DNA from 3 places in the Pseudoalteromonas sp. TP27 genome. Region 1 is predicted to be linked to each of the others. Evidence: predicted binding sites of a transcription regulator. Region 1 holds the regulator's gene; each other region holds the start of a gene.
What was found. Region 1 encodes sigma-54, which starts transcription at its own class of promoters, with help from an activator protein. Its sites were predicted from a motif close to GTTGGCACGNNNNTNGNNT; they were not measured.

Region 1 (10,487 bases):
GGTCCATTTGTGGGTCTTCAGGTTCATTTTTAATTAGTACCTTCTAATTAAAAAAAGCGTGGCATATTATTTTATAGCGTGCCACGCTAAATCAAATTCTCCCTCCAACGCATTATTAATCAACTGCTTATAGACCTTATTGACAGGGAAATTAATGAGTTTAGATAGTTCATCACCTGTTTGAGTAAATTTGTAATAGCTTAATACCAAATCGCTACTTTTTGCTTTTAATGTTACTTTTTGTGATAAAAATGAAAGCGTAAGCTCTTGTCCCGCTTTAAGTACTGCAGATTCAATCTCTTTTCTATACAGTAAATTAAGATCCATGAGCGTTAAAATATCAGGAAAGCTAATGCCTGTTTTTCCTAAATTTAGAGATACTTTATTGCCTTTTCGTAGTAAATCGAACAAAGATGGTTTTTTATAAAAGCCGAGTAAAATAAAGTGACTGTCGTCTTTTTCGTTGTAACCTGAAAGCGAAACACACTTTTGTAAAGAGTCTGCTTCTCGCTGTGTCATATGCTTTAACGTTTGCAGGCTTTTAATTGAAAACGTCCCCGGGTTAAGCGTTTCTCCCGTTAAAATTTTAGCCCATAAAGTTTGCATTGACTCATTTGAAGTATCTTCACACAGCGCTATAAAATGCTCTACCCAATCAACATCAGGTTGCTTACTGCTTGCTACATCAGGGCAAAACCCCATAGCCATTGCTAAAATTGACTCTATATTTTGTTGTTGTTTTATTAGTAATAAATCTTGGCGCTTTTGGGCGCGAGCTAAAATAGAGTTCTCACTGTTTATATGATAAAGCGGTTTAATTTGACCTTTAATATCGTAACTTTGCTCGTTAGTAGGTAGCACGCCGTTACTTCCTACTTTAGTTATAGGATAACCAAGTAAGGATTCAATAATGTTGGCAAGGTTAATTCTCGCTTGTGCTGTTTTGACTGTCATGACTGTATATTATCCTTTGTGGATCAATGAGTTGTGCAGCGGTTTGAAGGTTATTTAATCCCAGGGACACTGTATTACTCAGTACATACTCGCTCAAAATTGCGGTGTAGCCTGATATTAAAGGCGCTGTAGTTTGGCCTTCAATATTACATATTAAAGTAACAATACCGTTTTGCTCACTAAAATTAAATGTTCCTCTGATAATATGTTCAGCATTTAAAAGTATGTTAAAGCTGACCTTATTTTGACTTACTGAGGTTATAATCATTTCTCCATACCCCCATTTACCTGTCCATGACTGATGAGCACCAACGCCAGAGCTTGGTTCACCTAAAGTAAAGCGTATGCTGGGGTCGACTTTCCCCCATGGAGACCATTTTTGCCATTGATTAAAGTCGGTGACTAGTGGCTTTACTATTTCAATATTGGCATTGATTTCTACTGTTTTATTTACACTATAACTTTGAGGAAGTATTAGTCCTATCAGTACGAGTACTAATAGTAATAACAGTAAGCATTTAATTAATATTTTTAATAGTTTAATAAGCACACCTTTATATTTTTTTGAGTTGTGATACAACAAATATTTACTAACTGACTATAGTATGATTCAGATTATAAACCAAAAATAATTAATAGTTACTTAGTTACATGAATCCCGTTAGAGCCGTATTTTTAATAAAGCTATGAAATAAATGCACTTGTTTAAAATTTTTATTCTATATTTCTTGGTTTTGAAAAATGAACTAATAAGGTGTTGAAGCATAGAATCAGTAAAATTGATGAAAAATGTGGGGAAGTGGAGAGTGTTTTATGTATGCATACTTATTTTAAAAATCGAACTTATAAATAAACGCTTAACAAAGGCTATTTTTATTATTCAAGATAATGAACGATTTAGATTTAAGGCGCAATATGCTTTGACTACTTTGTATATATAAACAATTTAGTAGGGTATAATTCGCGCCTTTTGTTATTCTACGGCCACAATTATGAGCACTCTCAAAGCTAAGCGCGCCTTATTTTCATACCCTAAATACTGGGCTGAATGCTATGGCACCGCGCCATTTTTACCAACTACACGTGAAGAAATGGATGCACTTGGCTGGGATAGCTGCGACATAATAATAATTAGTGGCGACGCGTACGTTGATCATCCAAGTTTTGGTATGGCGGTAATTGGCCGTGTACTTGAAGCGCAGGGCTTTAGAGTGGGTATTATTGCCCAGCCTGCATGGGATTCTAAAGACGCATTTATGGAACTCGGCAGGCCAAATTTATTTTTTGGTGTAACAGCCGGTAACATGGATTCGATGATTAACCGCTATACAGCTGAAAAGCGTATGCGCCACGATGATGCTTACACGCCAGATAACGTAGGCGGTAAACGCCCAGATCGCGCCGTAATGATTTACTCGCAAAAATGCCGTGAAGCATACAAAGGTATCCCAATTGTTATTGGTGGTATTGAAGCGAGTCTTCGTCGTATAGCTCATTACGACTATTGGCAAGAAAAAGTACGTCGTAGTATTTTGTTTGATGCAAAAGCTGATATTTTAATTTACGGTAACGCAGAGCGCCCGTTAGTTGAAGTTGCACACCGCATTGCCGCGGGTGAAACAATGGACACTATTCAAGATATTCGCGGCACAGCTGTTATTCGAAAGGAGCCTTTACCGGGTTGGCGTGGTAGCGACTCTACCGCTATTGATAAAATTGGTAAAATTGATCCTATTCCAAATCCATACGGCGCTGATGATGTTGGTTGTAGTAAATCAGAGTTTAAACAAGCGGGTATAGATTTAAAGGCAGAAGCTGCAAAACCAATTATGGTTCAGCCTGCGCGTCCTAAGCCGTGGGAAAAAACCTATGTTAAGTTACCTGCTTATGAGCAAGTAAGTGTTAACAAACCTTTATACGCCCATGCTTCACGTATTCTACATCAAGAAACAAACCCTGGTTGTGCAAGAGCGCTGTTTCAGCGACACGGCGATCGATCTATTTGGGTAAACCCGCCAGCATACCCATTAGAAACACATGAGATGGATGCTGTGTTTGGTTTACCGTATCAGCGTATTCCTCACCCAAGTTACGGCGACTCTAAAATTCCTGCTTATGACATGATTAAAACGTCAGTTAATATTATGCGCGGTTGTTTTGGTGGTTGTTCGTTTTGCTCAATTACGGAGCATGAAGGGCGTATTATTCAAAGCCGTTCGCAAGAATCAATTATTGAAGAAATTGAACAGATCAGAGATAAAGTGCCGGGCTTTACTGGTGTTATTTCTGATTTAGGTGGTCCAACAGCGAATATGTATAAACTGCGTTGTACGAGTAAAAAGGCAGAAAGTACCTGTAGACGTTTATCATGTGTGTATCCTGAGATTTGTAAGCACATGGATACCGACCACACGCCAACAATAGATTTATATAAAAAAGCACGTGAAGTTAAAGGTATTAAAAAGGTATTGATTGCTTCTGGTGTACGTTACGACTTAGCTGTACGCGACCCGCGTTACGTTAAAGAATTAGTAACCCATCATGTGGGCGGCTACTTAAAAATAGCGCCAGAGCATACAGAGGACGGTCCATTATCAAAAATGATGAAACCAGGTATGGGCGCGTACGATCAATTTAAAGAATTATTTGATAAGTACTCTAAAGAAGCCGGTAAAAAGCAGTATTTAATTCCTTACTTTATCTCGGCTCATCCAGGGACAAAAGATGAAGACATGGTAAATATGGCTTTATGGCTTAAATCAAACGACTTTAAGCTTGATCAGGTACAAAATTTTTACCCGTCACCTATGGCTAATGCGACGACTATTTACCACACAGAAATGAACTCTTTACGTAATATTAAAAATAATACCGAAGTTGTTCCAGTACCTAAAGGTGCTCGCCAGCGTCGATTACATAAAGCTATTTTACGCTACCATGATGCAGCAGGTTGGCCGATGATACGTGAAGCTCTACGTAAAATGGGTAAAGCCAATTTAATTGGTAAAGGGCCTAACTGTTTAGTGCCTGAGGAAGGGCGTGATGAAAAAGCAGGTAAAGGTGGCAGTAAAGGCGGACGTCCGGCACTAACCAGGCATACTGGTTTTAGCCAATTTAAAAAGGCAAACACTAAACCAAAAGTAGGCGGTAATCGTCAAAGTACACGTTAGTAGTTTGCTCTACAGTTGTAAGATCGCAAACTAAGTGAACCCCTGTATTTATTGGCTATAATTAATATAGCCAATAAATGTCTACTTTAAGACGTCGTTTTTTAATATCTAATACTTAGTTTTTCTTAAAACGTTGATGATAACCACAAACGCAATTTAAGTGACCATAACGGCTGAATACCTGTCAGCCCTTGCGTCATTTTATTATCTTTTAAGATTATATAAGATGGCGTGACTTGCCCTTGCCAATCGGCAAATATCTCACCATGTTGATCGTTTACAGTGGTAAAGCTGTAGCCATGCTCATTTAAATAATTATGTAGTTCTTGAGCTGAATCTGACTTTATTGCGATGGTGACTACGGGATAATTTTTTTCTGCGGAGAGTTCATTTATTGCAGGAGATGTCACGCTACATATAGGACACCAAGTTCCCCAAAAATAGACAAGTGTTGGTTTATCTTGGCTCATTGCGGCTAAGTCAATATTTCGCCCTTTATAATCTGTTAATTGCAATTGCGGATTAGCTGGCATCACAGGTTGTCGCCACCAATTAACTGCAGTGTAAATAACGAAAAATATAGAGCCATATACCAATACACTTTTTAATATTGATAGGCCTTTTTGTTTTGGTGTTTTTTTAGGTGTGTCTTTTTTATTTTTGATATCCGTTGTCATAGTTACAGCTTTACCCTAAGTGTTTTTTACTTTAGTTATTTACAAAGGTTTCTAATTTAAACCAGCAACCAGGTAGCAGTACCTAAAAAGGCGAATATACCTACAATGTCTGTCACTGTAGTCAGTACTACGCTACCAGCAAGTGCAGGATCTATATTCATTCTTTTAAGAATTATTGGAATACTTGCACCAGCTACACCTGCAACAACTAAGTTCATAAACATAGCGAAGGCGAGTACACCACCAAGCATAAAGTCCCATTGCCATAGGGCAATAACACCTGCAATTAACAGCGACCACAAAATGCCGTTTAGCGCGCCAATGGCAAGCTCTTTCATCATCAAGAAGCGTTGGTTTGTTTGATTTATATGACCTACTGCAATACCACGTATAACAAGCGTTAGCGATTGGCTACCTGCAACACCACCCATAGAAGGGACAATACCGTTAAGTACAGCCAAAATAGGGAGCACATCTAAAGTACCTTCAAAAAAGCTAGCTACAAAAGCAGCTGCAAGTGCAGTTAGTAAGTTGACACCTAACCAAACTGAGCGTTTTTTAGAGCTTTTTAGTACGGGGGCAAAAGTATCTTCTTCATCATCAAGACCGGCTAAGCCTAATAAACTATGTTCAGCATCTTCTCGGATTACGTCAACGATGTCATCGATAGTGACACGACCAAGGAGCTGATCGTTATCATCAACGACGGGGGCCGATATCCAATTATGACGCTCAAATAATTGAGCTACTTCACTTTCATCCATTGAGATTGGGATAGACTCACAATCTTCATCCATTAAATCGCGAACAATTTTTTCTGGCGGATTAGTTAATAATGTACTGAGTGATAAAGCGCCTATAAAGCAGTTATGCTTATCAACAACGTACAGGTCATCGGTACCTTCTGGCAACTCGCCGCGTAACCTAATATACCTAAGTACAACATCAAGCGTAACATCAGGGCGAATGGTCACCGTATCGGTGTTCATTAGCGCGCCAGCAGAACGCTCTTGATACGAAAGCGCTTGTGTTGCACGTTCACGGTCTTGAATGTCCATCGCGCTAACAACGTCTTTATAAACGGTGTCTGGCAGACTACGTAATACTTCACCTAAGTCATCGTGGCCCATATCTTCGGTTGCGGCTGCAATGTGCTTAGGTTCCATTTGGGCAATAATGCCTAAACGTACATCTTCTGATAGTTCTTCAAGAACATCACCTTGTACGTCGGGATCAACCAATTGCCAAAGTAGTCGGCGAATTTTATGCGGTGATGATTCTAATAGTAGTGCGGTATCACAAGGAGCTGTTTTTGCGAGCATGCGCCTAACTTGAACAAATTGACCACTATTAAGTGACTTAGTCACCTGCTTTAGTTGTTGTAGTGGGTAATCTTGTTCAAAAGCTTCAGGCATTGGCGTCCTTTATAAATTTTTATATTACTTTATGGGGAGAGGTGAGTTAACTGGCGTCACTAACCATATTTATTTTATATATCTGTTTTAGTTGAGGCATTAGTAATGCGAGTGTTGTTTTTATAAAACAGATTACTCTTGTTCATTAAAGCGTTGTGCTATTAATTCTCCAACAGCATGTAAAGCTTGCTCAGAATCGGGGCCTTTACATACAACTTTTACTTCTTTTCCTTGGCTACTTTCAAGTAACATGAGTGCAAGTACGCTATCGCCTGCGGCTTCTTTGTCATCTTGAAATAATGTAATTGTCGCATCAAACTGCACTGCCAATTGGGCAAGCACTGTGGCTGCTCTGGCGTGCAATCCTAATTTGTTTTTTATTAAAAAAGTATCTTCACAATGCATAAGTTACTCTACCTAAGCTGAACAGGTGATTATTCAGCTATATTATTTTTCTTGTTCGCGATGGCGAATTTTTACATTGGGATGTGTCATTGCAAAACTTTCACCAATCGTTTGCGCTAAATACACAGAGCGATGTTGCCCGCCCGTACACCCAATGGCAATGGTCAAATAACTGCGGTTATTTCTCTCTAAATGCGGCAACCATGTTTGTACAAATGTTTGAATTTGCCATGTGAATTTTTGCACAATGCTATGACTAGCCAAATAATCTTTAACGGGTTGATCTAACCCATTTAAAGGTTTTAATTCAGGCTCCCAATGAGGGTTTGGTAAAAAGCGTGCATCAAATACATAGTCTGCTTCTTTTGGGATACCGTGTTTAAAACCAAACGATTCAAATGTGACAATAAGTTGCTTATCTTTTTTACCTAAAATCTTTTCACGAATAGATTCAGCGAGTTGATGAACGCTTAAATCAGTTGTGTCTATCATAAAGTCGGCGCGGGTGATTAATACATCAAGTAATTCTTTTTCTTTTTTGATGGCTAAATCCAGAGGCAGTGAATCTATTGATAATGGGTGTAATCTGCGTGTTTCAGAAAAGCGTTTGATCAATGTTTGATCGTCGCTGTCTAAATAAAATAATGTAGGTTTTGCAAAATCAGGTAGGTATTCAAGAATATCGTTAAATTCTTCCTGCTCTTTAGGAATGTTTCGAACGTCAATGCTGACAGCAATTCTATCGTAGCTATCAGATACACTGCGCACTAATGAAGGCAGTAGGTTTACTGGAATATTATCTACGCAATAATAACCTAAATCTTCTACAACGCGTAAAGCAACCGATTTCCCAGAACCAGAACGGCCGCTTATGATAATTAATTCCATTTATCACCCTTTAATAAAACTACGATTGATCAACAATAACTTGGTAAAGTTCAGCATCTGATTTTGCACAGCGTAACTGCTTACAAAAATCTTTGTTATTGAGTCTATCAGCAATGGTAGCTAGAGTCTTTAAGTGCTGCTGGTTATCTCCATCTGGTACGATGAGTGCGACGAAAATATCAACAGGGCGGTTATCTATAGCATCAAAATTAATTGGCGTTTCGCTAACGAGCACTAAAGCCAAAGGCTCTTCTGCACCGCTCATTCTTCCATGAGGAATCGCAATACCACGCCCTATACCTGTACTACCTAACTTCTCTCTGCTCATTAAAGCATTAAGAATGTCTTGTTGCGGTAGGTAGGGAAGTTTGTCATGAGCAAGTTCGCTAATAAACTCTAAAATTCTTTTTTTGCTATTAAAAAGGACCGCAGCTTTGCTGCAGTCCTGGCATATAAGTGAGCTTAATTTCATCATATTAGTGTCGAGCAAGCTTCTCTTTGTGTTTAATTACTTGGCGATCTAGCTTGTCGATCAACGAGTCAATGGCAGCATACATATCTTGATGTTCTGTAGAGGCAAAGAGTTCGGCGCCACTTACATGTATTGTCGCTTCTGCTTTTTGGTTTAGTTTTTCTACATCAAGAATGACATGAACATTATTAATATGATCAGAGTGTCTTTCTAGCTTCGCAAATTTAGTACTAATGTAGTCCCTTAGCGAATCGGTTAATTCTACGTGACGACCAGTTAAGTTTAGTTGCATAAGCATTACCCTCTTAGTTTAGCGTCTTAAATCAAACTTTTACGTTGATTTGACGGTGGAATAGCCAGAGATTCGCGATATTTTGCGATTGTACGTCTCGCTACTTTAATTCCTTGCTCAGCCAATATATCCGCTATTTTACTATCACTCAATGGTTTTGCTGAGTTTTCTGCTGCGATTAATTTTCTGATGAGCGCACGTATTGCTGTAGAAGAACATTCACCCCCATTTTCGGTGCTTACATGGCTTGAGAAAAAGTATTTAAGCTCAAATATGCCACGAGGTGTGTGCATATATTTTTGAGTTGTTACGCGCGAAATTGTTGATTCGTGCATTTCTACCATTTCAGCAACATCATTTAAAACCATCGGTTTCATAGCCTCAGGGCCGTGTTCAAAAAAGCCTTGTTGCTGCTTAACAATACAATTAGTTACTTTTAATAGTGTGTCATTTCTACTTTCTAAGCTTTTAATAAACCATTTAGCTTCTTGTAAATGTGAGCGAATAAACTGGCTATCACCACTTGATTTTACAGTGCGAGACATTGCCGCATATTGGCTATTAACACGAATTTTAGGCATGCTATCTGGGTTTAATTCAACAACCCAGCGGCCTTTAATTTTTTTAACTGACACATCAGGAATAACATACTCAGACTCTTCTCTTACAATAGTATCTGCAGGCTTAGGGCTAAGAGTATGTATTAATGTCATTACTTCTTTAAGCTCTTCTTCTTTGAGCTTAGTCTTCTTCATTAATGTACGATAGTCACGAGCAGCTAATAAATCAATATGCTCGGTTAAAATCATTTTAGTTTCATTAATGTAAGGTGTTTCTTTATCAAACTGGTTAAGCTGAATACATAAACACTCTTGTAAACTACGTGCAGCAATACCTACAGGATCAAACAGTTGGATGCGCTTTAATACAGCTTCAATTTCATCAAGTTCAACTTCGTTATCTTCTTCGTTTTCTTGATTAAAGCTTTCTAAAATCTCTTCGCAGCTTAGTGTTAAAATACCTGAATCATCAACGGCTTCTACGATAGCAATAGCAATAGCTTCATCGGTAGGACTAAATGGCGTTAATTGTAACTGCCACATTAAGTACTCGTGGAGCGTCTCTGTTGAGGCGCCTTGGTAGATTGACTCGTCTTCAGGCATTGGACCTGATGATGCTGCAGGAGCAGCACTCATGTACTCATCCCAGCTAACATCCATAGCCATGTCGTCACTTAGCGTGTCTTTTGCAAGTGCTTCACCACTATCTTGTTCGTATTCGCTTGGAGCATCGTCGGCCGATGCGCTAACAGTTATGTCATCGGTATCTGCTTTTTGCTCGTTTTTACCAGCAGCGTCTTCGGAATAGTCTGGTTCTTCAACCTCTAATAGCGGGTTGCTGTCGAGAGCTTCTTGTATTTCTTGCTGGAGATCCAATGTACTGAGTTGCAACAAACGAATAGCTTGTTGCAGCTGTGGAGTCATTGTAAGTTGCTGGCCCATGCGCAGCTGTAGTGATTGCCTCATGTATCTCTAACAATCCTTTTATGTTGTTATAATTAATACTAGCAGATGCTTAAAGACATGGCGTAAATGTTACAGCCTAAATTGCTCGCCTAAGTAAACATCGCGTACTGTTTTATCATTTAATACGTGTTCTGGAGTACCTGATGCAATCAGCTCCCCATGAGAAACAATGTAGGCTTTTTCACAAACATCAAGGGTTTCTCTTACGTTATGATCGGTAATTAATACACCAATCCCACGATTTTTGAGATGTTCTATTATTTTCTTTATATCTAATACCGAAATCGGGTCAACACCTGCAAATGGTTCATCCAATAATATAAATTTAGGATCGGCTGCCAGCGCACGTGCTATTTCCACGCGGCGACGTTCGCCACCCGACAATGCCATACCTTGGCTATCACGAATGTGTTGTATGCTAAATTCATCTAATAATTTATCGAGCGTGTCTTCTCGGGCTTGCTTATTTAACTCTTTGCGTGTTTCTAAAATTGCCATTAAGTTTTGATAAACAGTCAGTTTTCTAAAAATTGAAGACTCTTGTGGTAAGTAGCCAATGCCTAATCTAGCACGACTATGCATAGGTAAAAGAGTAATATCGTTATCATCGATAGAAATTTTACCTTTGTCGCTAGGTACAAGTCCCACAATCATATAAAACGTGGTGGTTTTACCTGCGCCGTTAGGA
Region 2 (10,487 bases), on a different contig from region 1:
CTGCCAATTAGCTTTACCATTTTTGTCGGTTTCTAATAGGATATTTGGTTCGTTTATAACAAACTTATCTAATTTAAACTCACCACCAAATAATGAAAACCAAGGTATGTGCACAGCAAGTTGTTTCATACTCGCCATATCGGTGCGCGAACCTGATTCCATGTTTGCAAAATGCACGTCGTTAAGTTCTAACTTTAATGCAGGGAATACGCTAAGTGTTTTATCACCGTTAATAGTAAGAGTACGCCCAGTTGTTTGTTCTACCTGCTGCGACACTTTATTAAAAATAGTATCAGTAGGGATTAAAAACGGTGCGGCAACAATGAGTGCTATACATAGTAAAAGTATTACACCTACAATTTTAAGTAAGGTTTTCATGATCGTCCTTTCAAACGTGCAAATAATGTTCTTATCATAGCGAGTGTTAGCCTTAAAATCATTGTAGTTATGACAAAAAAGCACTTTATTAGATATTACATTCTTATCCTGAATCACCCCTGAAACATTTTGATACCTTTAGGTACAAAAAATATTGACCTCATGAAACCTTAAGGTTACATTGATACCTAGAGGTTACATTTTGTAAATTTAAAAGGAAATGAGTTATGTCTAATTACGATATTAAAAGTGAAGAAAAATTTATGGGCCAAAATACATGGTTTTCATTATTCATGGGTATCACTTTATTAATCATCAGTGTTTACCCAATGCTTAATCACACATCAGCCCCATTATTACTTTTAGGAACTGCTGCTTTTTTAGGCTCATTCTTTATGTTTGTGATCAGGGGCGGGTTTACATGGAAAATGAAATACCACCTTACCTATAAAGATGAGTATTTAAACACCATCGACACCATCGCCTATAAACATGTTGTGCTTGGCTTACTTTTTAGTATGGGTGGTGTGTACTTATTATCAGATGGTCTTGCTTTAGAAGTATCTCACAGCATGATGGCTTCATTTTACCTTGCTGTAATGAATTTAATATACGGCGTATCAATTCTTTGGCAAAACAAAGATTAGGATTAAAAGTGAAAAATCATATTGCAAAGTATCGAAAAGAGGCTGGGCTTTCCCAGCAAGAACTTGCTGATGCTATTAATGTATCGCGCAAAACAATAAGTACCGTAGAAACGGCACGATTTACACCGTCGGTAATAATTGCTCTAAAAATAGCAAAGCATTTTAATACCTCAGTTGAAAGCGTCTTTGTACTAGATGAAAATGATTGATACATATTAAAGCGTTAGCCTCATTTTATTAGTAAAAATACTGATTTAGTCACTTCAATTACAACGGATGGAGGACAGCGCTGTTGTTATTAGCGTAATTGCGCTAAAATAGACCAGCAAAAAAATATATATCTAAACCGGAGATTCTACAAGGCATGAAAAAACTGCTAATTTCACCGTCAAAAATGACGCTAGGCGAACAAGAAAATCAAATCTATCAGAACATTCTGAAGCAATCTTCAGAGTTAAGCCTTAACCTTATGGCCGTGAAAGTAGAAAACCACCCTGATGATTTTTTACCTTGGTGTTACGAATTGCTAAATGCTAGCAGAGATCGTATGAACTACGATTTACTAGAGCCACAGCAGTTACCTGTACTTAAAAAGCTACACGACCAGCTTATTTCAGCTATCAGCTTTTTACAGGTTAAAACTTTACGTATTGCTCCGTGGCCTGTTGTAAGTGTATTTGTAGAACAACACAAAGACGTTATTGCACTTGATGAACAGCTTCGTTTAGTAGATTACATTAAAAGCATTCGTGAACAATCTCTTAAAGATATGATCCCTGAAGACTTACTTGCGTTTAGCGGTAAGCACATGGCATCGCTTGATCCAAGCACATACAACTTTGACGTTGAATGGTTTGCATCTACAAAGAGTGCAAAGAGCTTCCATCAAATGCTTGGTGATTTACCAGGTGCTTTTGACGACGCACTAGTAAATATTCCACTTGAAGGTGATATTACTCAATATGAGTATCAACAATTTGTTGCTGCTTATTCAAAAATATTCACCGACAACAACGAAAAACCAACACTTGCGCCTGCAACTCGTTTGCTTGCAATGCGTCGCCCTGATTTATTTACTCCGATTACAAATAATCGATTAGATGCTTTATGTGGTGCCCTTGGTGTTTCTAAACTTAAAAATAGTGATTTTGAGCGTTACTGGCAAGATATCGTAAAAGGTATTCAAGCTATGTCATGGTACAAAATGGCTAAACCGAGTAATGAGTTAGAAGAACAATTAGTTGCTATTAAAGCGCTAATCCCATGTTTCTTTCACTATGCTGATGCTAAAACACCAGATAACTCTAACTACATTAAACTGCTAAGCAAGCCTAAGCGCACTACAACTACAACAGGTAAAACTCAGCGTAGAGGTAAAGAGTCTGCAGAAATTTTAGTAGACCGTGCTCTTGCTGCTGACGATATTCCTGAACATATTCGCAGTAAACGCGATTCAATTGTTAGTGAGGTTCAAAAAGGTCGCAGTGTAAACGAAACAATTAGCCTTATGCGCACTATATTCGGTTAAACCTTCTAATTTAGCCGTACTTTTATGGTGCGGCTAGGTTAATTTATGCACCACCAACGTGCGCAACATCCTCCCTAATGTTATACCCCTTCCCTATTCATAAAATGCAAGCTCATGTTTTTTAATATATAAAAAATAAGTTTTAGTAAAAAAATGAAGCTGGCACATACAGTGCAATTATCCCGTTAGTTAAACAATAAAAAGCCGTCAGCCTAAAGGTTCCGATTACATAATAAAAACCTTGGCGAGCAAAAATCATATAACGGGAAATGGACATGCTAAAACTAAAAAAAACCATCGCGATTAGCGCAATAGCACTAATGAGTGCTGCATCTTTCACATCTACAGCTGTGCATGCTGAAGTAACTGCTAATGCAGCGGCAACATCAAACTACTTATGGCGTGGTCAAGAGCAAACTGGGGGTGATGCAGCTATTTCAGGCGGTATCGATTACGCCAATGAATCGGGCTTTTATGCAGGTACTTGGGCTTCAAATGCATCGTGGGCAGATGAAATGACCTATGAGCTTGACCTATATGCAGGCTTTGGTGGCGACATTAACGAAAGTGTTAGCTACGATGTTGGCTATATTTATTACGCTTACCCAGACGCAGCCTCTGAAGCAGACGCAGATTTCTCTGAAATTTACGGTAGCATCAGTGTTGAAGGCTTTACCTTTGGTGCTTCTGTACTAGCAACATCAGCTGCAAGTGGTGATGGTACAGACTTTGGTGATTCACTTTACTTAACTGCAGATTATGGTTTCGCTATTGGTAGTAACGGTACTGAAATGGCGCTTCACCTAGGTCATTACTCTGGTGACTTTATTGGTGATGACAATATTCTAGATTACGGTGTATCTATTTCGAAAGATGGCTTTACTTTTGGTTTATCTGATACAGATATGGATGATTCAGATATTAAAGCTTACGTTGCTTATTCTGTAGACTTTAATTTATAAGAAAGAATGTGTTACTTGCTGCAACACGAAGGGCCTTTTGGCCCTTTTCTCGTTCATAAAGTTATTTAAATGGTACCTTATTACATTGTACTTCCACTGTTTTAGGGTACCAAGCTGGTCCAATTTGATTTACAACTACCTCAGCTAAACCATTAGTAAACGATTTATACGTATGAACACTTTGCCACTCCCCTTGTGGGCAATGCGTTGTTAAATCTAACGGCTCTGACCCTTCGTACAACGCAAGTGCAAAATTATGATGCCACTGTGAGCTTTGTACCGTTTTATTGCTTACTTTGCTTTGCGCTCCGTTATCAAAGTAAATATTTGTACATCCCGTTAATATAATAAATGTGCAACTGGCTACAAGTAGCTTGATACTCATAATGTTTCCCCTATTACTTGCTCTTGGCACCACACTTTAATGGTATGAGGCGAGTATATTCCAAGCGTAATTAAACTCAGCGCTCCATCACTAAAGGTTTGCTGTGACTGCATTTGAGTTACGGATGTACTTAAACAAACTTGTTTTACATCTACGCGTTGCTCGCCTACCAATCCCCAAAAGTAAAATGAGCGACTATCTTCGTAATTAGCTTGGCTCGTTATTTTTGCTATTGCCTGTGGCTGAATGGTTACCGCAGAACAAGCACTGAGGCTTAATGCTATCGCCCCTATAATTAATGGTTTCATACTCTTCCTTATAAACTAAATACCAGTAAGGTAACTTTATAAGAGAACATAAAATATTAGCGTAAAAAGCTGTGGGGAATATGTAGAAACGCTATGAAGTTTTATACAGTTTATTACAAATAAAGGCCGCATAAATGCGGCCTTTTAATTAGTCAGTTTAAGTGGTTAGTAAATAGACATTAGAATTTAGCTAGGTTATTTTTACTGTCCTTGTCGACTAGCTTAATGTAAGGATCAACCCCCGCAAATAGTGGCTTTTCTTTTACTTTAAGCTCAATCGTATTAGTGCCTGATACTATTTGGTGCTTTTGAGAGTAAATAACAAAATCTTCAGCTAGTAGGTTTTCAGGGTCATCGCTAAATAATGCAATATCAATTAGCTCATCGAGTGGCTGTTCAGTTTCTTCACCTTGTCCATCAGCACGCTGTTTAACGGCTTCTACGCTAAGAGTTACGGTATAAAAACCTTCGCTATCAGCGCTATCTGTAACTGACACCTCTTTCATCTCAAGCTCATACAAGGTGATATATTTAAACTGATCGTCAATAAAACTTTGCTCGGCTTGCGTTGCGTCTTGTTTTAAATAGCTAAGTAAATCAAGCGTAGTTGGGTATGGTGTTGATTGGTACTGAAACTCATTTAAAAATGCTTTAAGTGCATCATTTAACCGTTTTTCACCTAAACGATCATAAATCGCCATCATCACAACTGATCCTTTATTGTAATGAAGATATTGTTGAGACTGCGTTTTATATAGAGGCATTTCTTCAAAGGCTTCCCCTGTACGTCCTATTAAGTACCTATCAAGCTCGTATTTTAAAAACTTACGTAGTTTTTCTGCGCCAAAGCGTTTATTTAGCACCATAAGCGCACTGTATTGTGAAAGCGTTTCAGAAATAACAGCACTGCCCTCTACATTAGCCGCCGATACTTGATGCCCCCACCACTGGTGCGCTACTTCATGTGCGGTAACATAGTAAGGGTAGTCAACTTTACTCTCATCTCTTAAGTCTGTAATAAACCCCATGCTTTCTGAGTAAGGGACTGTATTGGCAAAACTTTGTGCAAACGAGCGATACTTAGGAAATTCAATTATACGTAGCTGTTTATGCTGATACGGCCCGAATGCTTGTGTAAAGTAATCTATCGAGTCTTGTACCGATTCAATCATACGGTCAACATTCCATGCATGGTTTTTGTGGTAATACACCTCAATATTTACCCCATTATGCTCAACCTTTTTACTTTCAAGCTCTGCCGAAAGCACCGCGTAAAAGTTTAGAATTGGCGCATCCATTTCATAAACAAAGGTACGACGCCCCTCTTTTACACTTTCACTTTGTAAATACCCTGGGGTAATAGCAAATTGCGACTCGTCGGTCGTTACCGTCGCCTTAAAGTTAATAAACCCATTAGCTGCACCTAAATCACTTTGTGTATAGTACTGACTGTCTTCTAGCTTATGAGCGCGTTCAAGTTCTGGTAAATCATGCTTACGACGTTCAAATTTATCAGCTACCTGTAAACCACGGTTATAACCAAAGTTGGGAAACAGCTCCCAATTATTAATAAAAGTGCCATTGGCAACCAATTGTGTATCAGAGTCTTTATCGGTAAAGGCTGTATGTTCGCGAGTAACCGACAGTTGCCCTTCTCTTATTTCGTTTGGCATAAGCGGCTGCTCAAATTCAAACCATGCTGAATAAAACGCTGGTAATTTTTCAACTATCTTACCGCCTGCCATGGCTACATCCCAACTTTTAGCGTGTTGAGGTGAGTTGATCAATACTCGCGTAATTGGCTTGTTAGAGGTATTGGTAAATTTAATTTTTGCCACAGCACTTAAAGCACGCTTTTTTGGAAAAATATCAACAGTTAAGTCAACATCGGTCACCATAGGTAGCGCTAAGTCTTTGTATTGTGCAAACTGCTGTTCATAACTTATTTGCTTGTCTTGAAACTCATCGCTCGTAGTAAACTCATTCAAAACTCGCGTGTTGTTATAAATATTGTAGCCTGCACCAACAAACACTAATGCACTAATAACCGCAACCGCTTGCCCTTTTAACGACATATTATAACGAAGCATAGACAGGCGTGTGCGCAGCGTTTGTGAAGGACCACGATGCCATAACGCAAACCCAACAATCGCTAAAACAAGGCTTAACGCGCCCCAATATAATGTGTACCAATGCGCAGCTTGTAAGAAGTGCCCATAACCATTTATATCAGAATACGGTACGCTACTGCTTTGCGAAAAATGATACATATGATGCTCAAACCCATAAGAATCCATTACTGTTTGCACTATGTAGTACAAAATAAACAAACCCATTCCTACATATTTATTCGGGCTAATAATCTGCAAAAAGAAGGCAAGTACCGTCAGCATAATCAACGGTAAAATCGATAAATAAACAATCCTAAATAAATACTGTCCTAACTCTAAATTAAATTGACCTTTAAATAACTGAACTGTAATTGTGAGTATCATTCCCACGAGGAACAGCCCAGAAACAGCGGCGATTAAAGCCAGTATTTTTGACACCCAAAAAACACTGTTATGTACCGGAAAGCTGTCAACAATATCGCCCATGCCACTTTGTCGCTCTCGCCATACAAGCTCTGCACTATAAAAAGCGATAATAACAAACAAAAATAAACCGGAAATACCACTAATAATATTGACCATATTCTGAGTTAAAGGCCAGTTAGTAGTGCCATAAGCACCAATAGGCGCAAACAGAGGGATCATAAGCGTTACAATGCTTACACCCGCTAAAATCATAAAAGGAGCACTAAATATAACTTGTTTAATTTCGAATATACTGCGCATTATTAGCTGAGACTTAGTACTAACCCCCGCTGATTTATAATTTTTAGCACTATTGATAAGTGCAGCTTGTTTATTTTGTACAAAAGCAGAGACTTTAAATTGCTTCTTCTGTTTTTTAGTTACTATGCGGTTGCTTAGTTTTCCAAGGCCAAAAAACATTGCAACACTGATTGCTACCCACAATATACGGTTAACTAAAAGGTCACCTGTGAGCGTTAGCAATTCTGTGTTTTTATCATTTACAGTCCAATAACGTGTTAAATCAATTAACGAACCAGAGCCAAATGGGTCGGCGTAAACAACAATATTTCTAAATGCTAAATCATCAAAGTAAACGCCGGCAATTTGATAGGCTATAAAAATCACAACAGCTGCTACATACACCGACATCATGGTTTTAAAATAGACCGCTACACTATTAAAAATAGCCGAAAGCACCAGTAAACTTGGCACCGCTAAATAAAGATAAGGCGCAGCGTAATACATTAACTTATTAGGACCAATCAATTCGCCATCGAGCCAGCCAACTAATAAACCAAATTGCGACCCTAAAAACACACCCAATGGCACGCTCAAAAACACAATAAGTACAACTAAGTAAGAACCAAAAAAACGCCCTGCTTGATAAGGCACAGGATTAACAGGCTTACTAAATACCAGCTCATCCATTTTGCTTTCACTGTTGCGAATAGCAGAGCTGGCAACAAAGTTAACCACTAAAAACATAGCGAGTGTACAAAATGTAACGGTTAAAAGCATAATCGAGAACGGCGAGTTCATATGAACATTCGCCCCACCTAGCGGAAACTTACTACTGGAGCTTATAAAAAACGCCATAAAAAAGAAGATTAATGAGGTTACATAAAACGAAGGCTGACGCACAAAATAGCGCAGCTCAAACGCGAGCATATTAAAAAACATAACGCCTCCTTATACTACTTGGCTGTTACGATGATTAAGCAGAGTAGAAAAATACACATCTTCTAAATTTGCATTACTTGCTTCAAACCCTTGTGGGGCTTGCTCGGCTAATACATGTAATATGGTTTTCCCAGCAAATAGGCGCTTAGAAATAACTGGTAATTGCGGCTCAAGTTCTTGCGCTTCTTCTTGGCTCATGGCTTTGCGCCAAATTTGCCCTTGGAGCTTATCGGTAAGCGCTATTGGATTACCTTCTAGTAAAATCTTACCGCCAGCCAACACCGCCATATTAGGGCAAAGCTCTGCAACATCTTCAACAATATGGGTCGATAATATAACTACTTTTTGCTCGCCTAAGCTTACTAGTAAGTTATGGAAACGATTACGCTCTTCAGGATCTAGCCCCGCTGTTGGCTCATCAACGATTAGTAAATCAGGGTCACCCAGTAATGCCTGTGCAATACCAAAACGCTGGCGCATACCGCCCGAAAAGCCACTTACAGCTTTTGAGCGATGTTGATATAAATTTGTATGGGCAAGTAATCCTTCAACCGACTCTTTACGCTCTGCTTTATTATGAATCCCCTTTAAAATAGCCATATGGTCCAGTAAGTCGTAAGCACTAACACGCGGGTACACACCAAAATCTTGTGGTAAGTAACCTAAGCGTTGGCGCAGTGCCTGGGGGTCTTTAAATACATCAATGCCATCAAAAGTAATTGAACCTGAATCAGCCGACTGCAGTGTTGCAATGGTACGCATAAGCGATGATTTTCCTGCACCATTTGGTCCAAGCAATCCAAACATCCCTTTACCGATAGATAAATCAACACCTTGTAGTGCATGTACGCCGTTATCGTAGGTTTTAGATAACCCAGTTATTGATAGCATTTTTACTTCCTTGAATATGAGTAATTATTTTTATAATGTTTTATATCACAAGCAAAACAGGAACATAACTTACTTGTTAGTTAAATTTGTAACAACAAATAAACATGATTTAAACTCATAACACTTGCCTGCTCTGTATTCACTCGGTATAAAAACCACATATACTTTTTATAAGAAGCGAAAAGCCATGCAAGATCACCAAAGCCAGCCATTAAACGACTTTATAGAATACCCACACGACGAAATGCTAAATCGCGCTAACGAGTTTTTAACCACTAGCCAACGCCGCCATAGCATTCGCAGCTTTAGCGATCGCCCAGTACCAAAAAATATTATTGAAGCATGTATAAAAGCAGCAGGTACAGCACCCAGTGGAGCGAATCATCAGCCTTGGCATTTTGTGGCTATAAACAGCCGTGATGTAAAAAAACAAATAAGAGAAGCCGCCGAAAAGCTAGAACGCTCTTTTTATGAAGGCAGAGCAGGTGAAGAATGGTTAGATGCGCTAAAACCGTTAGGTACCGACGCCAATAAGCCTTATTTAGAACATGCACCTTGGCTTATAGCTGTATTTAGTCAAAAAAAGGGCGGCGTAAGCACTGATGATAAAAATACGAATTATTATGTGCATGAGTCTGTTGGTTTAGCTACCGGCTTTTTAATTCAAGCTTTGCACCGCAGTGGTTTGGCAACCCTTACTCATACTCCAAAACCAATGAGTTTTTTAACCGACATATGTGGACGCGATAGAGATAACGAACGCCCGTATATGCTACTTATTGCAGGCTACCCAAGTGATGATGCAACAATACCTGCTCATGCACTGGATAAAAAATCTATTGATGAAATAGCTACGTTTATTTGAGATGGTATTTAACCGCAAACTTATCGCTTGGGTTAAACCTTGCGATAATATGCTGCTATATATTTGTAGCTTCATCTAAAGATAATAGCTGTTTTCGTACGAAATCTATTTAAGTACAAATGCTTCAAAAAGTTAATAGCACAAAAATAATAGAGCTGAGTTATTCTAACCTGCTTTCGCTGCGCTACTCATGCCACTAAAAATCGTTAGTCTTTACAAAATAAGCTATATAGCGTGCCAAGTAATTGCACTGCATTATCGTCAATTATACGATAATAAATAGTTTGGCTTTCACGGCGAGTGGCAACAACATTCGCTTTTCGTAGTGCAGCTAAATGCTGAGAAAGTGCCGATTGTGCTAAAGGTACGGCTTCATTTAGTTGCGATACACTCATTTCTTTATCTTGCAAAGAGCATAAAATCATTAAGCGATTTTTATTCGCTAAAATTTTTAATAACTGCTCTGCCTGCGCCACATTCCCAGCCATTGCAATAAAGTCGATATTCATAGCATGCTCTTATTATAAAAAGTGATTGGAGTATAAATATATGCATTGTTAATGTCTAACATTAGAATTTACTAATATAGAAAAAACGAATATAGTAAATAAAACACTAAATAAAGCTCAATAGCTTATTTTTTAATTGCGGGACTCATAATTGCTGTATTTGTATAGCTGCAATATTTTTGATCCTAGATGAATATGGCTTACTGTTTTTATTACACTAAACTTAATTCAATCTGCTATTAGTTGTTGGTATTTG
Region 3 (10,487 bases), on a different contig from region 1:
CTCTTCAATAGCGCGATGCTTGGCATGGAACGCCATTTTCCGTTCATCAATTTCAATATTTAAACGGCTAATATTATCTTTTAAGGTTTGATTTAAAAGCTTTTCTTGTTTGGTTGCGCTATCTAAATAAGCGTACGAGGCATCTAATTGGCGAATTGAATTAAGCAATACACTTATAATTAAAGGGGAAACCACAGCAGTAAAAAACACCACGGCCAAAATATCAACAAGCTTTAATTCACCAATCGCAACATAATAAAACATGCTCGATAAAATAAGAGATACAGTTAAAAATAAGGTGTAACAAATAGCTGCGGTTTTAAATTCACCAAATCGCGTTATTGAGCTGGAAAGTACCCGAGCCCAGGGGCTCAAAGAATAATCGGTCATACGTAATTTTATCTCTTAGCTGTGTGCTTAAATATAAAGAAGGTAATGCGCATGTATAAACATACCATTTCCCCAGATTTTAGCATTTTTCTTCTCCCTATATTCATGTTGTGCGATAAAAACAGAATTTTTCATGTTTGATTTTGCTTCTCTCCTCAACTCATCATTTCAGCAATAAATTATTTAGTGTAAAATGCCCCGCTTTATTATCTCTAAAATATGAGTAGCGCACATGCAAACCAATATGCCAGATATAGCAGACACTGCACCCGCTTTACAAACAGGTAAATTAGACTGGGTGGGCATGGGCGAAATAGAACTGCCATTTATTTTTGAGTCACGAGACTTACCACCGGTTACAGTTAATGCTAAAGCGCGTGCATTTGTAAATTTGCATAAAGAAGATGCGAAAGGCATTCATATGTCGCGCTTATTTTTGGCACTTGATCTGCTTTCAACCGAGCAGCAAGTTAATCCGCAAACAATAGCGCAAGCACTCGACACCTTTATAACGAGCCATGAAGGGCTTAGTGATAAAGCACAAATTGAATTTAAATTTGAATTACCGCTACGCCGAAAGTCATTATTGAGCGGCAAAGCCGGCTGGAAAAGCTACCCTGTTTTACTAACTAGCACAATTGAAAATAACGTTATTAGCTATGAGCTAACCGTAGATGTTACTTACTCCTCAACGTGCCCATGCTCTGCTGCACTTGCGCGCCAACTTATACAAAATGCATTTAACGAAAAGTTTAACCAAGAAACCTTAAGCCAAAAAGATGTGCACGAATGGCTAGGCACTACACAAGGCATTGTAGCGACACCTCACTCGCAGCGCTCTATTGCCAACGTAAAAGTAAAACTTGATAGCAATATTCAAGAATTTGATGTTGTGACGCTAATTAATACCCTTGAAGCTGAGCTAAAAACACCAGTACAAGCGGCAGTTAAGCGTGAAGATGAGCAAGAATTTGCCCGTTTGAATGGTCAAAACCTGATGTTTTGTGAAGATGCCGCACGTAAAATTAAAGCATTGTTAGAAGCAGACGCTTACAGCGATTATTGGCTGCAAATAAACCATTATGAATCACTCCATGCTCATGATGCTGTAGCTGTTGCGGTTAAAGGTATTGAAGGTGGCTACAAAGCTTAATTGCTGCGTAGTTTCACTTTTAAAAACAGACGGTATTTATTTTATAACTCATAATTTTTAGGCACGTAAATTGCTTTGCTTAAGCAGTGTCAATTTGTTGTTATGGAGTTACCGTATGGAATTCGCTTTATTATTAATCCTAGTGTTAGTTGTCGGGGCCTCTGTTGTTGCGTCAAAATTTAATGACGATGGCGGAAACCCGTATCCTTTTACCCGCAAGCAAACTGTTTTTACGCAGGTTGAAGGCGCTTTTTTAAATCTTCTCGAGCGTGCTGTTGGCGACCAATATAAAATTATTAGTCGCGTTAAGTTAATTGACGTGATTGATTGTAAACAAGGGCTTTCTGTCAAATCAAAACGCGCTGCCTTAGCTAAAGCTAAAAACAAACAACTCGACTTTGTATTAATCGACAAAGAAAAACTGACAATTGTTGCCGCTGTTGACCTAGTTAACAATGCCAACAAAGACGGTCACAAAGCTCAACGCGACTGGTTTGTAAATGGTGCACTGGAATCAGCAGGCATTCCACATATTCGCATGAAGGTTAAATCTGGTTATCGCCCATCAGAAGTGCGCGACGCCATTATGTTTAAAATAGGTAAGCCTACGGCAACGCAAACGCAGCGCCCTGTTCGTAATAGATCTCAAAAGCCAGCGGTACTTTCGCCCTCACAAGCTAAAGCACAAACAACTGCTTTAGCTGAAATTTAAAAACCGAATTAAATACCTTCCTAAAAAGTATTTAAAGCGGGCTGTGAAAACTGCTCGCTTTTTTGTTTTTTATAGCTAACTTCACGTATAATCAAGTAATTCAAACTCAGGAATTAAACATTATGAATGTTGGTATTATTGGCGCAATGGAGCCAGAAGTTAAAATTTTACGTGAAGCAATGCAAAACCCACAAATTTTAACTAAAGCAGGTTTCACCTTTTATACTGGCGAGCTAGCTGGTAACACAGTAACACTTGTTCAATCTGGTATTGGTAAAGTTGCCTCAACAATTGCAACCACGTTACTTATCGATAACTTTAAACCTGATTGCGTAATTAACACAGGCTCTGCCGGTGGGTTCGATCCATCACTAAGTGTCGGCGACGTAGTAATTTCGTCAGAAGTACGTCATCACGATGTAGACGTGACTGCTTTTGGTTACGAAATTGGCCAAGTTCCACAAATGCCAGCAGGCTTTGCAGCTCACCCTAAATTAGTTGAAGCAGCACAGCAAACAATCGCAAAAATTAGTGATGTTAAAACACTTGTTGGTTTAATTTGTACTGGTGACACATTTATGTGTGACCCTGTACGTATTGATAAAGCACGCTGTGACTTTCCTACAATGCTTGCCGTTGAAATGGAAGGTGCTTCAATAGCGCAAACGTGTTTCACACTTAATACACCGTTTGTTGTTATCCGCTCTATGTCTGATATTGCAGGTAAAGAATCACCGCAATCATTTGAAGAATACCTAGAAACAGCATCAATCAACTCATCTAAAATGGTTGTCGCACTTTTAGAAAAGCTAACTGCAGTGTCTTTGTAAATGCTTAGCAATATTGTTCAAAACCACTTGGACTTTATTGCCTTTATACTAGCGCTCCTTGCTGAGCGCTTTATTCCTCTTGTTAGCTGGTATCACCCCAATACAGCGCTAAATGCTGTTTTTAGTGCTATTGGCAAACGCATATACAAAAGCAAAGAACCTAAGAGTTATCAATATTTAGCAGCTATACTCGCAAGCACGCTTATTTTAAGTGTTATTCTCATTATTGTAGTGTTACTGCTCGAGTTTGCTTTTTACCCAGAGTTGCTCGCAGGCCTTATTTTATATTTATGCCTTGAAAGCAAAAGTGTTGATAAAAAAGCACTCCGTATTGCAAAGCTCACTAAACAAAATCAAAAGTCGACTGCGCGCGAATTGCTAAAACCACTACTTGCTCGTGAAGTTAATAGACTTTCATCCTCAGGCATTATCAAAGCATTAATAGAGAGCTTAATACTACGCACTGCTCGATATTATTTCGTAGTCATATTTATATTTCTAGCATTTGGCCCTATTGCAGCCCTCGCCTATCGATTGCTTACCTTAATACAACACGCGTGGCGTAGTGACATATCCCCAAATAGCTACTTTTTAAAACCGCTTAAAACCCTCTTGTTTATTATTGAATATATACCGGTGCGCTTACTGGCTTTAACTATTGCAGCAAGTAGAGCGAGCAAACAAAGCATGCGCTACATTAAGTATTACGGCAAACATTTTTATCAAACAAATACAGGTTGGCTGTTAAGCACATGCTCTGCATCACTTGGCGTGCAACTGGGCGGGCCAGCAGTTTATTTAGGTACTCGCTTTAATAAAATGCGTATTGGTACTGATAGACTACCTACACCCGAGGATGTACCTGTAATAATTAATAGATTAAATCAAGCGCGTGTATTTTGGTTGTTAATAATTGTAAGTATCGAAATATTAAAAGTGATTTAGTGACTATTTAGTGACTACCTCGTAACTACTTATACCAACCTGCATAAATCTTTGATCAATTTAACGAATTAAATCTCACTATAACGTCGTTAAAATTTTTTTATTTAGAACAACTAGATACAAAAATTTTTGCCTAGTTCTAGCGTGATTTTCTTAACGTTAAATAGGCCCCATATATAAGCAGATTGGTATTACAGACCCCAAAATACAAGCACAAAAAAACCAGCCTAGGCTGGTTTTTAGTTTCAAACTGTATTTAAGCTACAGTGATGTTTGCAAACTTACGCTTACCTACCTGGTAAATAGCCGTTGTACCTTTCGCTACTTCAAGTTTGGTATCAGTGATTTTATCTTCACCGTTAAGTTTAACTGCGCCTTGCTTAATCATACGCATTGCTTCTGATGTACTTACTACTAAGTTTGCTTCTTTAAGTAAGTTAGCAATTAAAATAGTATCTTCTGCAATAGTGACTGTTAGCTCTGGGATTTCATCTGGTAGCGCTTTTTTCTGAAAACGCTGGATAAAATCGTCATGTGCACCTTGTGCATCAGCTTCACTATGAAAACGAGCAATTAACTCTTTAGCTAGTTCAATTTTAATATCGCGCGGATTAGTACCTTGCTCAACACGTTCTTTTTGAGCTGCAATTTCTTCAATAGAAAGCGCGCTTAATAAATCGTAATAACGCCACATTAGCACATCACTAATTGACATTATTTTACCAAACATATCGTTTGGTGCATCAGTAATACCAATGTAGTTACCAAGTGACTTAGACATTTTTTGAACGCCGTCTGTCCCTTCTAGTAATGGCATCATTAATACTGTTTGCGGCTTTTGGCCTTCAACTTTTTGTAGCTCACGGCCCATTAATAAGTTAAAGCGCTGATCAGTACCGCCTAGTTCAACATCTGACTCTAGTGCAACCGAATCCCACCCTTGTACTAATGGATATAAAAATTCATGAATCGCAATTGGTTGACCGCCTGCGTAACGCTTTTTAAAGTCATCACGTTCAAGCATACGCGCTACTGTTTGGTTAGCAGCAAGTTTAATCATGCCTGCAGCGCCTAACGTCTCCATCCAGGTCGAGTTAAATGCAACGGTGGTTTTAGCAGGATCTAGAATTTTGAATACTTGTTCTTTATATGTTTCAGCATTGGCTAGTACGTCTTCGCGAGTAAGTGGCTTACGCGTTACGTTTTTACCTGTTGGGTCGCCAATCATGCCAGTGAAGTCACCAATTAAGAAAATAACCTCATGACCTAAATCCTGAAAGGTTTTCATTTTATTAATTAGTACAGTGTGCCCTAAGTGTAAATCGGGCGCTGTAGGATCAAAGCCTGCTTTTATTTTTAGCTTTTTGCCCGACTTTAGTTTTTCAACTAGTTCGTCTTCAATTAATATTTCTTCTGCACCGCGTTTTATCTCTGCTAGAGCGGTTTGTAAATCCACTGTGTATTACTCCAAAATTCTGCCGACGAAGGGGCGACTAGTTACTTGTGTAGTCACGGTTTAATAAAGGTTTAAACCGAATAAATAGATGTAGCTAACATAACAAATTTCTACCTAATTAAAACAACTTTTTAAGTGATTCATGCAACTAAACTAAATCAATTAAGTCTTAGCGAGGTAGAGCGTTAAAAAAGGCTTTCTAACCTCGATTTTAGCGCAGTTTAAGGTTAGTTTAAATCTACAAAACACTAGTATTCGTACATTATTAAGTATATCCTGCAATATTATGTATTTATTATCTTGACAGCAGAAAAAGGCACGTTATGGTTCACGTGGTTAACACGCTCCCCAAAAAACACAAATTGCTTATTCTAGGTTTGGTTTCTGCTATTGTTGGCTTAGCCTTTCTTCCTTCTGAAAAAGCCACTGCTTCCAAAGACAATAGTGCGAATGCATTAGAGATTGGTAAGCGCTATGAGTTACAAGTTAAAGTTGATAACAACGAAAAATTAACTGAGCTAAATTCAGAGCAAGCAGCAGAAAAGTTACCAGAATACGACTTTGTCGATCATAAAATTAAAAATGGCGACAATTTAGCAATTATCTTTAAGCGTGCTGGTTTTTCAGCTCAAACGCTTCATAAACTAATTAACACTAATGCAGAGACTCGCAAGCTAACTAAAATTCATCCAGGTGAAATACTTAGTTTTGCTACCGCTGAGGATGGCTCTTTAGCTCAACTGCGTTATGTAATTTCAAAAACAGATACTTTATTTGTTACCTTAAACGAAGAAGGTAATTACGATACAGCTATCGATAGTAAAGAAATTGAAACGCTAACTAAAACCGCTGGCGGCGAAATATCTAATAACTTTTGGACTTCAGCAATTGCGGCAGGTTTAAGCGAACGTCAAATAATGAACTTTGCTGACATATTTGGTTGGGATGTTGATTTTGCAAATGATATTCGCAAAGGCGATGTGTTTGGCTTAATTTACGAGTCTCATTATGTTGATGGCGAGTTTATTGGCACTGGTAAGATTATTGCTGCTGAATTTGTAAACCAAGGTCAGCGCTTTGCAGCGATTCGCCATACTGACGGCAATTTTTATACGCCTGAAGGGCGTAGCATGAAAAAAGCTTTTTTACGTGCACCTGTAAACTTTAAGTATATTAGTTCGAGCTTTAACCCACGTCGCTTACACCCAGTTACTGGGCAAGTTAGAGCTCACCGTGGTATCGACTTTGCAGCACGTACTGGCACACCAGTTGTTGCATCAGGTAATGGTAAAGTAATTAAAGCAGGTTACAGCAAATACAACGGTAACTACGTATTTATTAGCCATGGCACGCAATATGTAACTAAGTACTTACACCTAAATAAGAAACTAGTTAAAACGGGTCAAAAAGTTAAACAGGGCCAACAAATTGGTACTGTAGGTTCTACGGGTCGTGTTACTGGCGCGCATTTACACTATGAATTTTTAGTAAATGGCGTGCACCGTAACCCTAAAACTGTAAAACTTCCTAAGTCAGAGCCATTACCTCGCTCAGAACTTGCTAAGTTTAAACCTATTGCAGATAACTTTATTGCCCAGCTTGAGCGCAATCGTGAGCTACAATTAGCACTTAAATAAAATTTATTAATAAACATTAAAAAAGCCTTTGCAGGCTAAACCTGCAAAGGCTTTTTTTGTACGCTATAAACCATTAATACATTAATACATTAATACATTAATACATAAATTAGCTGAATAACTAAAGACACCATCACTAATGGCCAGATATATTTGCTGTATTTGGTTGCGCCATCCAGCCCCATTTTACTTTGATATTTTTCAAGCAAAGGTATAAGTACTGCAAGTGCTACAAACAAACCAATTAAAATAACGAATATGTTCATATTAACGCCCTACTTATGGTAATTCATGGCCTTTAGCGCTTACATAAAGTGCATACCAATGCTCACGAGTTAGCTCTACGTTTACTGCATCACATGAGGCTTTAATGCGTTTAGCATTAGTAGTACCAATTATTGGCTGAATCGATGCAGGAAGGCGAAGTAACCATGCCAGCACAATAGCCTCAGCAGAAGTATCGTAAAGTGCAGCTAGCTTATTAACTAAAAGGCTGGTGTTTATATCGGCCTGGGATGCGTTTGATAAATCACTACCGCTGTATAAACCCTGGCATAAACTGCCCCAGCTCTGAATTTGAATTTCAAAATGACGACAGTATTCAATGCTTCCTGGAGTAAAATTGAGATTTTTACCATCAGCGTTACCCGCATATATACCTTCATCAATAAACTGGTGCTTTTGTAAGCTCGCTTCAATTTGATTAGCAACAATAGGCATATCAAGTGCGTGCTGTAAAAAATTCATTTGGTGTTGCTGCATGTTAGATACTGCAAAATTACGTACTTTGCCGCTTTCTTTTAGGCAGCTAAATATTTGTGCTATTTCGTTCACTTCCATTAATGGATCGGGACGATGCAGCATCAATACATCTAAGTATTCTGTATTTAATTGTTTTAAAGATGCTTCAACTGATTGCTCAATCCACTTAGCCGAAAAATCATAGCGCTTTGGCCCTAAGTCATCTTCAAAACGGATCCCACATTTAGATTGAATATACATGTGTTCTCTAAGCTCTGGTCGCTCACTTAGTGCTTGTCCAAAAACCTGCTCCGCTTTACCGAAAGTGTATATATCAGCATGGTCAAAAAAGTTAATGCCACCTTCAATAGCATTATCTATGCATTCATGAGTTTGCTTAACATGTGCATCAGTGATTGCGTCTTTATTCCAACCGCCGCCCAGACCCATGCATCCGAATACAAGTTTACTAACATGAGGTAAGTGCTTTGCTAAAGGTGTGTGAAGCATGGTAACTATCCTTAAAGTTTTGAAGAATAGTCACTGTAAACAAAAAAGCTTTATCTAGCTACAAATTAGGCACAAAAAAAAGCGCAGTAAACTGCGCTTAATAGTTAATCTATTTTAAATTACACTTTTAGCCAACGAGTGCTAGCAATATGCCTGCTGCAACTGCACTACCCAGTACACCCGCTACGTTTGGACCCATAGCGTGCATAAGTAAAAAGTTATGTGGGTTACTTTCAAGGCCCACTTTATTAACCACTCGTGCCGCCATTGGCACAGCAGATACACCCGCAGCACCAATTAATGGATTTATAGGTGTTTTAGATATACGGTTAAGCCCTTTTGCCATAAATACGCCCGACGCTGTACCAATTGCAAAAGCCAATGCGCCAAGAACCAAAATACCAATCGTCTCAACAGTTAAAAACTTATCTGCAGCAAGCTTTGAGCCTACAGCTAAGCCTAAAAATATAGTTGTAACATTAATAATTTCGTTTTGAGCACTATTACTTAAACGGTCAACAACACCCGACTCTCGCATTAAATTACCTAAGCAAAACATACCTACAAGCGGTATAGCAGCCGGTAAAAACATTGCCGTTAAACTAAGTACCATAAGAGGGAAAATAATCTTTTCCTTTTTAGATACCTTACGTAATTCAGGCATCTTAATTTGGCGCTCTTCTGGTGTGGTTAACGCACGCATAATTGGCGGCTGAATAATTGGTACAAGTGCCATGTATGAATATGCAGCTACCGCTATTGCGCCTAGTAGATCAGGTGCCAGCTTTGATGCTAAAAATATGGCAGTCGGTCCATCAGCGCCACCAATTATGGCAATAGCAGATGCATCCTGTAGAGTAAATTCAAAGCCTGGCACGTAGTTTAATAGTATTGCGCCAAACAAAGTCGCAAAAATACCAAACTGCGCCGCAGCACCAAGTAACAACATACGAGGGTTTGCAATAAGCGCGCTAAAATCGGTCAGCGCCCCTACGCCCATAAATATCAATAGCGGAAAAATCCCGGTATCAATACCTACGTAATAAACGTAATACAAAAGCCCACCAGGGTCTGACAAACCTGCCACAGGTACATTTGTTAAAATCGCACCAAAACCAATAGGTAATAGTAATAATGGTTCAAAACCTTTAGCTATCGCTAAAAACAGTAATAAACACCCTACCGCAATCATTATTAACGATGGGATTGTAAAGTTAGCAATGCCAGTAGCATTCCAGAGGTTTAAAATACCGTCCATCCTCTATTTACTCCCTATGCTAATGCAATCATAGCGTCGCCGGTAGTTACAGCATCGCCTTCACTAACTAACACTTCAGCAATTGTTCCGGTGTGCATAGCGCGTATTTCAGTTTCCATTTTCATGGCTTCCATAATAATCACTACATCACCTTCGTTAACAACTTGCCCAGCTTTTACCTTAATCTTAAAAATATTACCGGCTAAAGGTGCGTTAAGTGTTTCGCCCGATGCAACCGAAGCAGACTGAGGAATGTGCTCAGAGTCTTTTAATGTTACCTCTTTTAGCTCACCACCTTGCGCCACTACTACGTCGTAAACTTTACCGTCTACTTTTACGCTGTACTGCTCAGCTTTTACGCCGTTATTATTTGATCCCGATTTTGGTGTTGCCTTATTGCTCTTATCTTCAACGGTAGGAATAGGCTCAAATGCATCAGGGTTATTACGATTTTTAATAAACTTCAAACCAACTTGTGGAAATAATGCATAAGTTAGTACGTCATCAATTTGCTCATCAGCAAGTGTTAAACCCTGCTCTTGCGCTTCTTTTAATAATTCAGCTTCAAGCGTTGCAAGCTCTGGTGCAATGTTATCTGCAGGGCGACAAGTAATAACCTCTGCTCCATCAAGTACACGCTCTTGTAGCTCTTTATTCATTGGTGCTGGTGTTAAGCCATATTCACCTTTTAGTACGCCAGCAGTTTCTTTAGTGATTGTTTTATAACGCTCACCGGTTAGTACATTAAGTACCGCTTGAGTACCTACAATTTGCGATGTTGGTGTAACTAAAGGTAAAAAGCCAAGATCTTCACGTACACGTGGGATCTCAAGCAAAACTTCATTAAGCTTATCT

Region 2: the regulator sigma-54 is predicted to act here: its motif matches at 2,712-2,730, upstream of PX700_RS17525 (TorF family putative porin).
Region 3: the regulator sigma-54 is predicted to act here: its motif matches at 1,601-1,619, upstream of PX700_RS02900 (DUF2726 domain-containing protein).

The regions. Positions count from the first base shown of each region.
Region 1 is NZ_JARDAK010000012.1:26,741-37,227, forward strand. It holds gene PX700_RS14075 (TIGR04219 family outer membrane beta-barrel protein) at 1-33, shown strand, start outside; gene PX700_RS14080 (TIGR03899 family protein) at 67-954, opposite strand; gene PX700_RS14085 (SRPBCC family protein) at 923-1,504, opposite strand; gene PX700_RS14090 (YgiQ family radical SAM protein) at 1,947-4,124, shown strand; gene PX700_RS14095 (protein disulfide oxidoreductase) at 4,250-4,801, opposite strand; gene mgtE (magnesium transporter) at 4,858-6,216, opposite strand; gene PX700_RS14105 (HPr family phosphocarrier protein) at 6,349-6,621, opposite strand; gene rapZ (RNase adapter RapZ) at 6,664-7,509, opposite strand; gene ptsN (PTS IIA-like nitrogen regulatory protein PtsN) at 7,529-7,981, opposite strand; gene hpf (ribosome hibernation promoting factor) at 7,986-8,273, opposite strand; gene PX700_RS14125 (RNA polymerase factor sigma-54) at 8,300-9,799, opposite strand; gene lptB (LPS export ABC transporter ATP-binding protein) at 9,869-10,487, opposite strand, start outside.
Region 2 is NZ_JARDAK010000018.1:57,722-68,208, reverse strand. It holds gene PX700_RS17545 (AsmA family protein) at 1-378, opposite strand, end outside; gene PX700_RS17540 (hypothetical protein) at 606-1,025, shown strand; gene PX700_RS17535 (helix-turn-helix transcriptional regulator) at 1,034-1,234, shown strand; gene PX700_RS17530 (hypothetical protein) at 1,390-2,553, shown strand; gene PX700_RS17525 (TorF family putative porin) at 2,829-3,515, shown strand; gene PX700_RS17520 (Bor/Iss family lipoprotein) at 3,577-3,900, opposite strand; gene PX700_RS17515 (Bor family protein) at 3,897-4,208, opposite strand; gene PX700_RS17510 (ABC transporter permease/M1 family aminopeptidase) at 4,388-7,966, opposite strand; gene PX700_RS17505 (ABC transporter ATP-binding protein) at 7,976-8,857, opposite strand; gene PX700_RS17500 (nitroreductase family protein) at 9,045-9,722, shown strand; gene PX700_RS17495 (ArsR/SmtB family transcription factor) at 9,929-10,231, opposite strand.
Region 3 is NZ_JARDAK010000002.1:137,234-147,720, forward strand. It holds gene arcB (aerobic respiration two-component sensor histidine kinase ArcB) at 1-390, opposite strand, end outside; gene folE2 (GTP cyclohydrolase FolE2) at 623-1,543, shown strand; gene PX700_RS02900 (DUF2726 domain-containing protein) at 1,659-2,255, shown strand; gene mtnN (5'-methylthioadenosine/S-adenosylhomocysteine nucleosidase) at 2,378-3,085, shown strand; gene PX700_RS02910 (cobalamin biosynthesis protein CobD/CbiB) at 3,086-4,030, shown strand; gene tyrS (tyrosine--tRNA ligase) at 4,287-5,486, opposite strand; gene PX700_RS02920 (peptidoglycan DD-metalloendopeptidase family protein) at 5,810-7,123, shown strand; gene PX700_RS02925 (hypothetical protein) at 7,213-7,389, opposite strand; gene PX700_RS02930 (aldo/keto reductase) at 7,403-8,374, opposite strand; gene PX700_RS02935 (sodium ion-translocating decarboxylase subunit beta) at 8,502-9,632, opposite strand; gene oadA (sodium-extruding oxaloacetate decarboxylase subunit alpha) at 9,647-10,487, opposite strand, start outside.